DNA from 3 places in the Catenibacterium sp. RTP21428st1_D7_RTP21428_210409 genome. Region 2 is predicted to be linked to each of the others. Evidence: a T-box and tRNA genes for the amino acid it is inferred to sense, from the RefSeq annotation. Region 2 holds a T-box; the other regions hold tRNA genes.
The links. A T-box is a leader RNA that pairs with one kind of tRNA and senses whether it is charged. The one in region 2 lies ahead of leuS (leucine--tRNA ligase), so its partner is inferred to be a tRNA-Leu.
Positions count from the first base shown of each region.

Region 1 (4,664 bases), on a different contig from region 2:
AACATTTCATAAGCACCCTTTAAAAGATTCTTTTGAATATGAGCACATTCTAATACCTTTTCTTCACTCCATGTATCTATTGCCTGTTCAAGTTTTCTAAACATCCCTTCTCCACTACAAGGTGCATCTAAGACAATCTTATCAAATGCTTCCTGAAATTGTTTAGTAAAGCGCATGGGATCTATATTTGTGACTATTGTATTATCTAAACCAAAACGTTCAATATTCTCACTTAAAATACGGGCACGAGATGCTTCTATATCATTCGCAATTAATATACCTTCTCCAGTTAATCGAGATGCAATCTCACAGCTTTTACCTCCTGGTGCCGCACACATATCTAACACAAAATCATCAGGTTCAATAGGTAATGCATCTGCTACAAGCATCGCACTTGGTTCCTGGATATAATAAAGTCCTGCAAGAAAATAAGCACTTCTTCCTGGATGATAGTGTTCATCATAGAGATAACCATTTTCTACAATAGGATGATGTTCTACATAGTTCTTATCTAGTACTCTTTCTACATTTTTCTTATTTCTATTTAAATATAAACCTTTAACTGGCTTTTCTAACAAAGCCTTCTTAAAGTCATCATATTCATCTTTTAATAAAGACTTCATACGGGCATCAAATTGTTCCATAAATTCACGTCCTTTCTGAACTATTATACAAAAAAATAGATGTGTTGACTACTTTGGATATGCTACAATGTAAAAAGGAGGATTATTTAATGAGGTGTTCATGGGCTAAAAGTAAAGAAGCAATCAAATATCATGATGATCAATGGTGTAAAGAAACACATGATGAAATAATGTTATTTAAGATGCTTGTTTTAGAAGGCATGCAGGCAGGATTATCCTGGGATACTATTTTAAAAAAGGAAAAAGCTTATAATCAGGCATTTGATGATTTTGATTATCACAAGATTGCCTTTTATTCTAAAGAAAAAATAGAATCTCTCTATGAAGCTGAAGGGATTATTCATAATCGTTTGAAGATCAATAGTATTATAATCAATGCGAAAGCTTTTCTAAACGTGCAGGAAGAGTTTGGCAGCTTTGATCATTATATCTGGTCTTTTGTAGATTATAAGGTAATCGATCATCGTTATACAGAAGAAAAAGAGATACCTGCAAGTGATGCACTGTCTACTAAGATATCTGAAGATTTAAAGAAACATGGCTTTAAGTTTGTAGGTCCTGTGATTATTTATAGTTATTTACAGGCGATTGGTATTTATAATGATCATCTCATGAATTGTGAATGGAGGTAAAGGATATGACACGTATTGATGAAACTATTAAGAAACATGATAAGGGTTATAACTGTGCACAGGCTATTGCATGTACTTATTGTGATCTTGTAGGCATGGAGGAAGAAACAATGTTTAAGGTAGCTGAAGGCTTAGGTCTAGGCGTAGGATGCATGGAAGGAACTTGTGGTGCTGTGACTGGTGCATGTCTTCTTGCAGGATGTAAGAATAGTACAGGCAATCTAGATAAGCCAAATAGTAAAGCAAGTACTTATAAGTTATCTAGAGAAATCATGCAGAAATTTAAAGAAAAGAACTCTACAACTACATGCAAAGTATTAAAAGGTGTAGAAACAGGTAAGTTGTTAAGAACATGTCCTGACTGTATTAGAGATGCCGCTGCTATTGTAGAAGAAGTATTATTTAGTGAGGAATAGTCATCTATTCCTTTTTTTAGTGCAAAAAAAGCTGAGAATATATCCCAGCTTAATCGTTAATAATTGGTGCCCTTGACCGGACTCGAACCGGTACGGGTTTGAAGCCGGCAGATTTTGAGTCTGCTATGTCTACCAATTTCATCACAAGGGCATTGACAACGTTATTATTATAGTATGCATAGGAGACGTTTTCAAGAAAAAAATGGTTTATTTTGATGTGCTTCTCATGATTTTTTCTAGTACATATAGTATTTGAATTTATTTTCACTCATATAAGTAGCATAAAAAGAAATATTTTTATTTTTTTCTAAATGTATTCGCTTACTCTATAAAAATCATTGACATTTGGTTTTAAGGCTCTTATATTAGATTCATATACAAAAAAGACAACGAATTGAAAAGAACATTCAGTTTTTGGATTTACAGAGAGTTCCTAGTGCTGAGAGGGAATGATTCATGTGGATGAAATACATCAAGGAGTCGGGATATTGAAATGAAGTAGGTATCCACGGGTACGACCGTTATATCGTCAGAGTATGATAGTACTCACAGAGGTCTATATAGTGATGTATGGATAAAATAAGGTGGTAACGCGAAGTCCCTCTCGTCCTTATAATCGAGAGGGACTTTTTATATATCCAAAGGAGAAAAGATTATGATTATTGTATTAAAACCAAAATGTGATGAAAATGATATTAAGAAAGTAACTGACAAGATTGAAGGCTATGGTTTAGAACCGCATGTTTCTACTGGTCATGAAACAACTATTATCGGTGTAATTGGGGATACGACTAAAGTTGATCCTAGAGATATTGAAGTTTCACCTTCTGTAGAAAAAGTAATGAGAGTTGAACAGCCTTATAAATTGGCTAACCGTGCATTCCATCCTGAAGATACTATTGTGGATGTAGATGGTGTTAAAGTAGGTGGAGGCCATATGGCTCTTATCGCTGGTCCTTGTTCTGTAGAATCAGAAGAACAGGTTATTGCGATTGCGAAGGAAGTAAAAGCAGCTGGAGCTAATATGCTTAGAGGTGGTGCATTCAAGCCTAGAACATCTCCATATGCATTCCAGGGATTAGGTTCTACTGGTTTAGATTACTTAGTAGCTGCAAAGAAAGAAACAGGCTTACCAATCGTATCAGAACTTATGAGTGCTGATGATATTGATGAATTCAATGAAAAGGTAGACTTAGTTCAGATTGGTGCAAGAAACATGCAGAACTTCACTTTACTTAAGGAAGTAGGTGCAAGAGTTAAGAAACCTATCCTATTAAAGAGAGGACTAAGCGCAACATATCAGGAATGGATCATGAGTGCGGAATATATCATGGCAAGTGGTAATGAGAATGTCATCCTGTGTGAAAGAGGTGTAAGAACATTCGAAACATATACAAGAAACACTCTAGACTTACAGGCTATTCCAGTACTTAGAAAAATGACTCATTTACCTGTAATCATTGACCCATCACACGCTGGTGGTAAATGGTGGTTAGTAGAACCAATGGCTAAGGCAAGTGTTGCAGCAGGATGTGATGGATTACTTGTTGAAGTACATAATGATCCAGAACATGCACTATGTGATGGGGCTCAGTCATTAAAGCCTAAAAAATATACAAAACTTATTGAAGAATTAAGAGAAATTGGTAAAGTAGTAGGTAAAGAAATATAAGTAGAAAGGAAGTATAGTTATGGATTTACACGGGAGAAGTTTTTTAACACTTAAGGATTATACTAAAGAAGAAATCTATTATCTTCTAGACTTAGCTAAAAAGCTAAAGGCTAAGAAGAAAGCAGGAAAGATTGGTCATTCACTTGAAGGTAAGAATATTGCCTTATTATTCGAAAAGACATCTACACGTACAAGATGTGCTTTTGAAGTAGGTGTTCTTGATGAAGGAGGACACGCTACTTTCTTGACTCAGTCACAGATGGGAAAGAAGGAGTCAATTGAAGATACAGCGAAAGTATTAGGTAGAATGTTTGATGGAATTGAATTTAGAGGATTTAAACAGGAAAACGTTGAAGCATTAGCTAAGTATTCAGGAGTACCTGTATGGAATGGTTTAACAGATGTTGACCACCCTACTCAGACTTTAGCTGATTTCCTTACTATTCAGGAACATCTTGATAAGCCTTTAAACGAAATTAAGTTTGTATTTACTGGTGATATTAGAAATAATGTTTGTTATGGATTAATGTATGGTGCATGTAAGGTGGGAATGCATTTTGTATGTTTAGGTCCTAAATCATTAGAAATGGATCCAGAAGTTGTGGCTTATTGTCAGGAAGAATGTAAAAAGTCTGGTGGAAGTTTGACTATTACTGATGATACAGATGCAGTTGATGGTGCTGATGTTATCTATACTGATATCTGGGTTTCAATGGGTGAAGATGAATCATTGTATAAGCCAAGAGTGGAATTATTAAGTCCATTTAAAGTAACCAAAGAATTAATGAGTAAGACACATAATGACAATACATTATTTATGCATTGTTTACCATCTTACCATGATTTCGAAACAGAAACAGCAAGAGTAAAACATGAACAGGGATTAGATGTTCGTGAAGTGGATGATGAAGTATTCAGAAGCAAGAACTCTGTTGTATTTGATGAAGCAGAAAATAGACTTCATACAATTAAAGCTGTTATGGTTGCAACATTAGGTAAAAAAGATTAATGAAACATTTATTTACATCTTACTATGATGACAAAGGCATGTATGTCATATATAACGAAGAGACTGCGAATGCGGATAGTGTAATTGAGTATGTTGTTGTGATGTTAGAACAGTTTATCAATACACTTGCAGAAGAATCTGATGAGACAATTGAAAATGTAATAGAGATTGTCGGTAAGGATTTCAATGATTTTGTTTCTAGTTATTATGAAGGAAGCTACGAATTGCTTATTTCACAGGCAGTGGATCGTGGTTTTGCGCATGAGCAGCAGGAATTAGTGGGAGTGAGAG
Region 1 is NZ_JBEHVX010000066.1:2,597-7,260, forward strand. Features, by position in the region: gene ABUA27_RS09395 (RsmB/NOP family class I SAM-dependent RNA methyltransferase) at 1-644, opposite strand, end outside; gene ABUA27_RS09400 (DNA-3-methyladenine glycosylase I) at 734-1,276, shown strand; gene ABUA27_RS09405 (C-GCAxxG-C-C family protein) at 1,282-1,692, shown strand; tRNA gene ABUA27_RS09410 (tRNA-Leu) at 1,757-1,843, opposite strand; T-box leader at 2,073-2,307, shown strand; gene aroF (3-deoxy-7-phosphoheptulonate synthase) at 2,348-3,364, shown strand; gene argF (ornithine carbamoyltransferase) at 3,384-4,373, shown strand; gene ABUA27_RS09425 (hypothetical protein) at 4,373-4,664, shown strand, end outside.
Region 1: it encodes a tRNA-Leu, which carries the amino acid that the T-box ahead of leuS (leucine--tRNA ligase) is inferred to sense. The anticodon was not compared.

Region 2 (4,664 bases):
TTTTTATATTTTCTATTATAAAATTTAGAAACAATTAAGTCTTCTAATTATTCATTCGTTAAAGCATTGTAACTTTTTCCTTTAAATATCATCTTTCTCAAATGATGTTTCATTTCCATACTTTATCGCTTCGTTGATATTATAATATCATATCCTCTCTTACTATCATGAAAAAATCGTCCATCAATCAAAAAAAGACACCTCCTAAGAGATGCCTTAACGAATTATTTAACTACAATATTTACAATCTTGTTAGGAACATAAATGATCTTCTTAATTTCTTTACCATCAGTATGTGCCTTAACATTTTCAAGTTCTAATGCCTGCTGTTTAACAGATTCAGCTTCCTGATCCTTATTAATAGATAAACGTCCACGTACTTTACCATTTACCTGTACTGCAATTTCAATTGTAGATACAACAAGCTTGTCTTCTTCATATGTTGGCCATGCTTCATAAGCGATTGTTCCTTCATGACCAAGTTTTTCCCACATTTCTTCACAGATATGAGGTGCAATACATGAAAGCATCTTAACGATACCTTCTGCATATGGCTTATAAACTGCTTTAGCCTTATATGCTTCATTGATGAAGATCATCATCTGTGAGATAGCAGTATTAAAGCCAAGGTTTTCATAGTCTTCAGTCACCTTCTTAACTGTTGAGTGATATACGAAGTCTAATGAACCATCATTTGTATCAGTTAACTTATCAGATTCAACAAATAATCTATAAACACGTTCTAGCCATTTCTTTGAACCTTCTACACCTGTTTCACTCCACGGTTTAGATGCTTCAAGAGGACCCATAAACATTTCATATAAACGTAATGTATCTGCACCATATGCTTCTACAATATCATCTGGATTAATAACATTACCCTTTGACTTAGACATCTTCACACCATTTGGGCCAAGAATCATACCCTGATGGTATAGCTTCTTGAATGGTTCTTTAACTGGTACGATACCCTTGTCATATAAATAATTATTCCACATACGTGAATATAATAAGTGTCCTACTGCATGTTCAGGTCCACCAACATATAAGTCAACTGGCATCCAATGCTTTAATAATTCTGGATCTGCAATAGCCTTATCGTTATGTGGATCAATATATCTTAAGAAGTACCAAGAAGATCCTGCAGAACCAGGCATTGTACTTGTTTCTCTCTTACCCTTTTTACCATCTACTTCTACATTAACCCAGTCAACTGCCTTATCTAATGGAGAAGAACCAGTCTTTGATGGACTATAATCTTCAAGTTCAGGTAAGATAAGTGGTAACTGATCATCGCTTAATGCAACAGATGTTCCATCATCAAAGTTAATGATTGGAATTGGTTCACCCCAATATCTCTGTCTTGCGAAGATCCATTCTCTTAAACGATAGTTAACATGCTTAGAACCACAATGATGTTCTTCTAACCAGTCTAACATCTTATCGATTGCTTCCTGTTTATCTAAACCATTTAAGAAGTCAGAGTTAATATGTACACCATCCTGTGTCCATGCTTCCTTAGTAACATCTCCACCTTCTAATACTGGAATAATATCGATACCAAACTTCTTTGCGAAAGCATAGTCACGATCATCATGTGCAGGAACAGCCATGATAGCACCTGTTCCATACCCAGCTAATACATAGTCAGAAATCCAGATTGGAATCTTCTTACCATTTACTGGGTTGATTGCATAAGCACCAATGAAGACACCAGTCTTTTCTTTATTTAATTCAGTTCTTTCAAGTTCTGACTTAGTTGCACATACATCTAAGTAAGCTTTTACTTCATCCTTCTTATCAAGAGTCGTAATCTTTTCTACTAATTCATGTTCTGGTGCTAATACACAATAAGTAGCACCGAATAATGTATCACAACGTGTTGTGAATACTGTGAATTTATCATCATAACCATCTACCTTAAAATCAACATGAGCACCGATTGATTTACCAATCCAGTTTCTCTGAATTTCTTTAGTAGATTCTGGCCAATCAACTTCTTCTAATCCTGCAAGTAATCTTTCAGCATATTTAGGAATATCAATAACCCACTGTTTCATATTCTTACGAATAACTGGGAATCCACCACGTTCACTCTTACCATCGATGATTTCATCGTTTGCAAGTACTGTACCTAATTCTTCACACCAGTTAACAGGAATATCTACATATCTAGCTAAACCATCTTCATATAACTGTTTGAAAATCCACTGAGTCCATTTATAGAAGCTAGGATCACAAGTAGATACCTGCTTATCCCAGTCAAATGAGAAACCTAACATCTTTAACTGTTTAGTGAAAGTCTGAATATTCTTTAATGTAAATCCTTCAGGGTGGTTACCTGTCTTGATTGCATACTGTTCAGCAGGTAAACCAAATGAGTCAAATCCCATTGGATGTAATACGTTATATCCCTGCATTCTCTTCATTCTTGACATGATGTCAGTTGCTGTATATCCTTCTGGATGTCCAACATGAAGACCTTGTCCTGATGGATAAGGGAACATGTCTAAGGCATAGTATTTAGGCTTTGAGAAATCATAAACATCTGTTTCGAATGTCTTATTCTCTTCCCAGTATTTCTGCCATTTCTTTTCTGCTATCTTATGATCATAAGTCATAATTTTGTCTCCTCCACTTTTAAAATAAAAAAAGTCCTCATGTCTAAGGACGAGAACTCGCGGTACCACCTTAGTTCATGAAGACTGATTCATGCGCTTAATGCTTTAACGCAGCAATACGTGATCTGCTTATCACAGACCCATCTCCCTAGCGAGTTCAATGGATAACTTTACTTATTCACACCAGCCATAAGTTCTCTTAAAAAGTATGACCATCTACTACTCTAGTTCCTTGACTTTTATATACTTACACACCTTATCATAATTTCCCGTTATTTGCAAGAAGTATCATCTCATTTTAAGGATGCGGGATGGATTGAGCTTGATAATATAAAGAATACTAAATAGTGTAGAAAAACAAACTAATAAGAAAGAACCAATCCACAATATCAACATAATAAGAGGTTGGAATGTAAGATGCATAGGAAAGTCTGTAATCTGTGGGATTATTTGATTCATTATCTTCATAATGCCAAGTAATATGAGAGATGCTGTCACATAGCTATAAGAATGAAGAATCAAACATTGATAGAAAGACATCTTGAAAATATGTATCTTCTTTTCACCATAGGCCTTCATGATGGCATGATCCTTCTTTAAATGCATCGCATGAAGAATCATGATTTCCATAATCATAAATATAGAAGAAAGTATTGTGAGAATAGAGAATACCACTAGAACCATCTGGATTCTATTCATATTCTGATTGAAAGTTTTTTGAGTTGATTCCCCCATTGCTTTAAACTCATATTCAGGATAATTCTTTTTTAAAGAATCTATAATGGATTTATCTTCCTTATATTTCAACATACCATATCTTGCAGTCGGTGTTTGATTAAAGATGGACTCTATCCAATGATAATTGGCATATTCATACATATAAAAGGCATCATAATTATAGGTTTGTGGAGAAATACCAACTATCTTTACTTCTTTTCCTTTTATCTTTAATTGATGCTTATAATAGATTGTCCAAGTTGTATTAAGTAATGTATTGACCTTATTCTTTTGTGCAAGCTTTCTTGCAGTAGAGAGAGGTACCGCAATTTCATCATTATTTTGTGGAGCTCTACCATATATATAATGAGTGGTATAGGACGAGTCATCAGATATAAACAGAACTTCATTCTTCTGATATCTTTGACTATTATGAGAGATTCCCATGAGATCATAATCATCAAGATTTAAATAATGATAGGATGCTTCATTGAAATGAGTCAAAGAGAGCGGATCATCATTACGTAGTTTATAAGTAATAGACTTTTGTGGAATCAATGAAGAAAGATATTGATAAATAGTATTACGAAAAGAGAATGTAAAGGTAAATGTCATCATCAAACATAATAATGCGATAGATAGAGAAAATGACATCTGAAAAAATCTTTTACGACTACTTAGGAAGGACTGAATGGTCAGTTTAAGTATAGGAAAATGTCGTGGCTTATTATTGGTATGGTTTTCTTGAGGATAGATTTCTGTTTTTTTAATAAGTGTATCCTGTATAATACATCCATCCTTCATTTCTATAATACGATCACTATATTGTTTTACTGATGCTTCATCATGGGATACAAATAATACAAGAGAAGAATGAGAACGCTGCTTCAACATCTTTAATACTCTCTCTGCATTATCTGGATCAAGTGAAGCTGTTGGTTCATCACATAGAATAATATCTGGATCATAATAAAGTGCACGCTCTATCGCTGTTCGTTGTCTTTGTCCTAAGGAAAGATCATTAACTGAAGTATTCTTGAATTGTTTAGTCAATGTTTCATCCAGTATGTAGGATGATTTATGAAAGTAGTCATAGAGACGTATATTATTATTAATAGAAAGCCAAGGTATAAGATGAAAGTCCTGAAAAATGATAGAAACTTTCTTATTATTCTCATATATCACTTCTCCTGAGTAATCATGATCAAGTCCAGCAATAATATGAAGTAAAGTACTTTTCCCACATCCACTTGGTCCAACAAGTGATACAAATCCTGTATCAGGAAGAGTACAAGCAATGTTTTCTAAGACATGTTCATGTAGATA
Region 2 is NZ_JBEHVX010000059.1:7,706-12,369, forward strand. Features, by position in the region: gene leuS (leucine--tRNA ligase) at 225-2,621, opposite strand; T-box leader at 2,664-2,863, opposite strand; gene ABUA27_RS08815 (ABC transporter ATP-binding protein/permease) at 2,910-4,664, opposite strand, start outside.

Region 3 (4,664 bases), on a different contig from region 2:
ACAGTTAAGTGATAGATGAAGAACACCTCTGAGCTGTCTACCCAAAGCATAATGCAAGTAGGCTAGAACGTTCTTTCAGCGACGTTACCGCTGGCGGGTATCGCATGCTCTTTGAAGTATGTCTGTACTTAGTTATAGACTCAACGACTTAGTAAGATACTCGCACCACAAAGCGAGTTTTTTTTGACTCAAGTATAGGAGGAAGATGTAAATGTGTGGTTTTCTAACAATGGGTTCTACAGAAGTAGAAATTGATGTATTTGATGAAGCTTTAGGAAAGATTGAAGGTAGAGGTCCTGATATGATTGAGACTTCTAGATTATTTGATAAGACTTTTGGTTTCAATAGATTAGCTATTATGGATTTAAGTGAAAATGGTATGCAGCCATTTTCTGATGATCATACAATTGTAGTATGTAATGGAGAAATCTATAACTACCCAGAATTAAAGAAGAATATTATGGATGAATATACTTTTAAGTCTTCTAGTGACTGTGAAGTATTAATTCCTTTATATAGAAAATATGGTTTAGATACACTTGTAAGATATTTAGATGGTGAATATGCATTCTGTTTATATGATGCAAACGCTGATAAGATGATGGCTGCTAGAGATCCAATTGGTATTCGTCCAATGTTTTATGGATATACTGAAAAAGGCACTATCGCATTTGGTTCTGAAGCCAAAGCTTTAATGCCTGTCTGTAAAGAAATTATGCCTTTCCCACCAGGACATTATTATGATGGTGAAAAGTTTGTATGCTTCAATGATGTGGCTGATGTGAAATTAATGCATAATGATGATGTAGAAACAATCGCCTTGAACCTACGTGTTAAATTAATAGAATCCGTTAAGAAGAGACTACAGAGTGATGCCCCTGTTGGTTATTTATTATCTGGTGGTTTAGATTCATCATTAGTATGTGCGATTGGTCAGCGTATTACTGATACACCTATTAAGACATTTGCGATTGGTATGGAAACAGATCCTATTGACTTAAAGTATGCGAAAGAAGTCGCTGAATTCTTAGGTACTGATCATACAGAAGTTATTATGACTAAAGAAGATGTATTAGGTTCTTTAAGAGAAGTCATTCGCACATTAGAAACTTGGGATATTACGACTATTCGTGCAAGTATTGGTATGTATCTTCTTTGTAAATATATTCATGAACATACTGATTTAAAGGTTATTCTAACAGGTGAAGTCAGTGACGAATTATTTGGTTATAAATATACAGACTTTGCACCTAGTCCTGAAGAATTCCAGAAGGAATCTCAAAAACGTATGCGTGAATTATATATGTATGATGTATTAAGAGCAGATAGATGTATTAGTGCAAATGCCTTAGAAGGACGTGTTCCTTTCGCAGATCTTGATTTTGTGGATTATACTATGCGTATTGATCCTAAGAAGAAAATGAACACTTACAACAAAGGTAAATATCTATTAAGACATGCTTTTGAAGGTTTAAACTATCTTCCTCATGATATCTTATTTAGAGAAAAAGCTGCATTCTCTGATGCAGTAGGACATTCTATGGTAGATTACTTAAAAGAGTATGCTGATTCATTATATACAGATGAAGATGTAGTAAACGCTAAAGAGAAGTATCCTTACTGTACACCATTTACTAAAGAATCATTATTATATCGTGATATCTTTGAATCTTATTATCCAGGAAAAGCTAAATGGATCAAAGACTTCTGGATGCCTAATAAGACATGGGAAAACTGTGATGTGAATGACCCAAGTGCCAGAGTACTTAAAAACTATGGAGATTCTGGAAAATAATATTATAATAAGAATGAGGTGATGATTATGTTAGGTACATTATTATCTGCGGTGTTCTTTCTTGCATTTCTTCCATTTATTGTGATGTTCTATGTATTTAAATGGAGTTTAAAAGTTGTGATTTATCTCGTTCTTATTTTCCTTGCATTAGGATTTTTGGAAATCATTATATAGAGGCTATGAGTTATTCATAGTCTTTTTTTAATGCATAAAAAAACGTGGTTTCCCACGTTAACTACTATTGGTGCTCGGAATGGGACTTGAACCCACACGGCATAAACCACCAGTACCTGAAACTGGCGTGTCTACCATTCCACCATCCGAGCATTCAACAGTTTTGATTTTATTCTCGTTTTATTTGTTTGTCAAATATTATTCATCATGGCATTCACAGCTATCATGACTGCATCCACAAGTAGGTTCTGACTCAGGAACTAGTGTACCATCTAAATAAGATTTTACTGCAGTATCACAATCACCTGTCACTCCACCTACGACATTAATATTAGACCCACTTAAAGCCATAATAGCACCTCTGCCAATACCGCCACAGATCAATACATCTACATTTAAGTTAGATAATAAGATTGCTAGAGCACCATGGCCTAATCCTTCTGTACCAACGACCTGTGATTCTTTGATTTCATTGTTTTCTACATCATATAATTTAAATTGTGAAGTTTTCCCAAAGTGTGGAAAAACTGTTTCGTTTTCATAAGTTACCGCAATTCTCATAATATGTTCTCCTTTTACTTTTAAAACAGGATAACCTGTTTTCTTTATACATTCATTGCCTTCAATTCTTAAAGGATAGCCTTCCATAATACTGCGTGCTATCTTTTTTCTTGCTCTGGCATATATTTCAGTGACTGTAGTACGTGATATATTCATCTTATCAGCGCATTTGGCGTGTGTATAGGACTTATAGTCTATAAGACGGATGACCTCAAATTCATCTAATTCAAGCTCTATATAGCCTCTTTGAGGTATACCATCAGGTACAAACATATTGTATTCAGGAAATCCTGTAATTGTCCTTGATCTCTTTGGTCTAGCCATACGTTCCTCCAGTTACTGACATATGTCGATAATATTATAGCACAAAGAATTATAAAAAAAAGCAGTTTTCACTGCTTTAGAGTAATCTTATTGCGCCTTGTTCTCTTGTATGAATAATATAACAAGAACCCTTACCAAATATAGAATCCACATACGATGCATAATCATTAATTCTATTTGTTTTCACAAAGGCAAGCATAGTACTTGAGAATCCTCCACCATTCACTTTCACAACACCATCTTCACCTAAAAAGTTTTCACTTAATACAATAGCTGTACCAATATTTTGATGACGTGTACTTTCCTGTGGATAAATATTCTGTAGTGCTTTAAATGTAGAGTCTCCAGATTCTCTTACTAGTTTTAAGAAAGTATCAAAATCTCCCTTTTCAAGTACTTCTGTCTGCTTTAAGACACGATCTTCTTCTTTAAAGAAATGAAGTGCTCGAAGTGCTGGACGATCCCCTACTCTTGCTCTTACTATACGGTAGTTCTTCATGAACTCATCATAAGAAACATCTCTTAAGACATCTTTCTTAAAGAAGTTAGCCACCTTGATCATTTCTTTCGGAATAGCATCATAATCAATTGTATTATCCGATCTACACACATTAGAATTCACACAACATAGAGTATAATCAAAATTTGAAAAATCAGTATTCAACTTATAAATATCAGGTGAATTAGGATCCCTAAAATCCACTTTAATAAATCCACCTACGCAGCAGACACATTCATTCATTAAACCACTTGGCTTACAATAAAATATATTTGTCGCAAAACGACCAATCTGGACAAGATATTTATTTTCAATTTTTCCTTCATTATATAAATAGTTAATAATGGTACCAATCATAATATTAAAATTAGCACTAGAACCTAAACCTACCTTTCTAGGAATATCACATTGAATATAAGCATTAAAACCACCTATATGATAATTCTTCTGGTTTAAACCAAATAATACACCATTGATCAATGATTCCATTGTGCCTTTCTTGGCTTCATTATATTTTATATTTTCTGTATCTATTTCATTAATATTAAGTTCATTATAAATAACCTTCACATAACGATCCTGTTTGCCTACTATACCAATAGAATCTAATTGAATAGCGGATGCAAGAACACGTCCTTGCTGGTGATCGGTATGATTCCCACCTATTTCACATTTACCAGGAACACTAAATATCATAATATCCTGATCTCCATAATAATCCATAAAGGATTGTATAGCTTCTTTATATCTTAATACCTGCTCATCTATATTTTCTGAGTAAATTCCTCTTAATAGAGGAATCATTTCACCACTAGAAAGTCTTTGTAGTACTTCAGATGCTTTCATAGTGTAATCCCCCCCCTTTTTTTCTTGTAAACGGTTGCATTCTTATTTTATCATGTATTTGTTTGATTACAATGTTTCATGGTATATTTTACATCAAAATTACATAAACACTTTGTTCGTTTTTTTATTCTATTTTGTGCATAATGTGCATAAGTGTGAATAATTCGTTTTCTTTAGTATATATCATATCTTTTTAAAATATATGTAAATCGTGATACTATAGTGCCTAATTTTAGGCGTTAAATAACCTTACTTGTTCACGAAGACCATAAGCGCTTTGTAGTGACTTTGTCATTATATGAAAACGGATACAAAAAAAGAATAGTGAATTAATAACCATTCTCTTCTAATGCAGCACCATTTGTTTCAATGATATGCTTCATCCAGTTATATGATTTCTTCTTAGTACGTTTTAATGTACCTTGTCCTTGATCATCCATGTCTACATTGGCGTTTTTTCATCTC
Region 3 is NZ_JBEHVX010000047.1:9,786-14,449, forward strand. Features, by position in the region: gene asnB (asparagine synthase B) at 212-1,795, shown strand; gene ABUA27_RS07840 (hypothetical protein) at 1,823-1,969, shown strand; tRNA gene ABUA27_RS07845 (tRNA-Leu) at 2,038-2,121, opposite strand; gene ABUA27_RS07850 (DUF134 domain-containing protein) at 2,168-2,854, opposite strand; gene ABUA27_RS07855 (galactokinase) at 2,931-4,199, opposite strand.
Region 3: it encodes a tRNA-Leu, which carries the amino acid that the T-box ahead of leuS (leucine--tRNA ligase) is inferred to sense. The anticodon was not compared.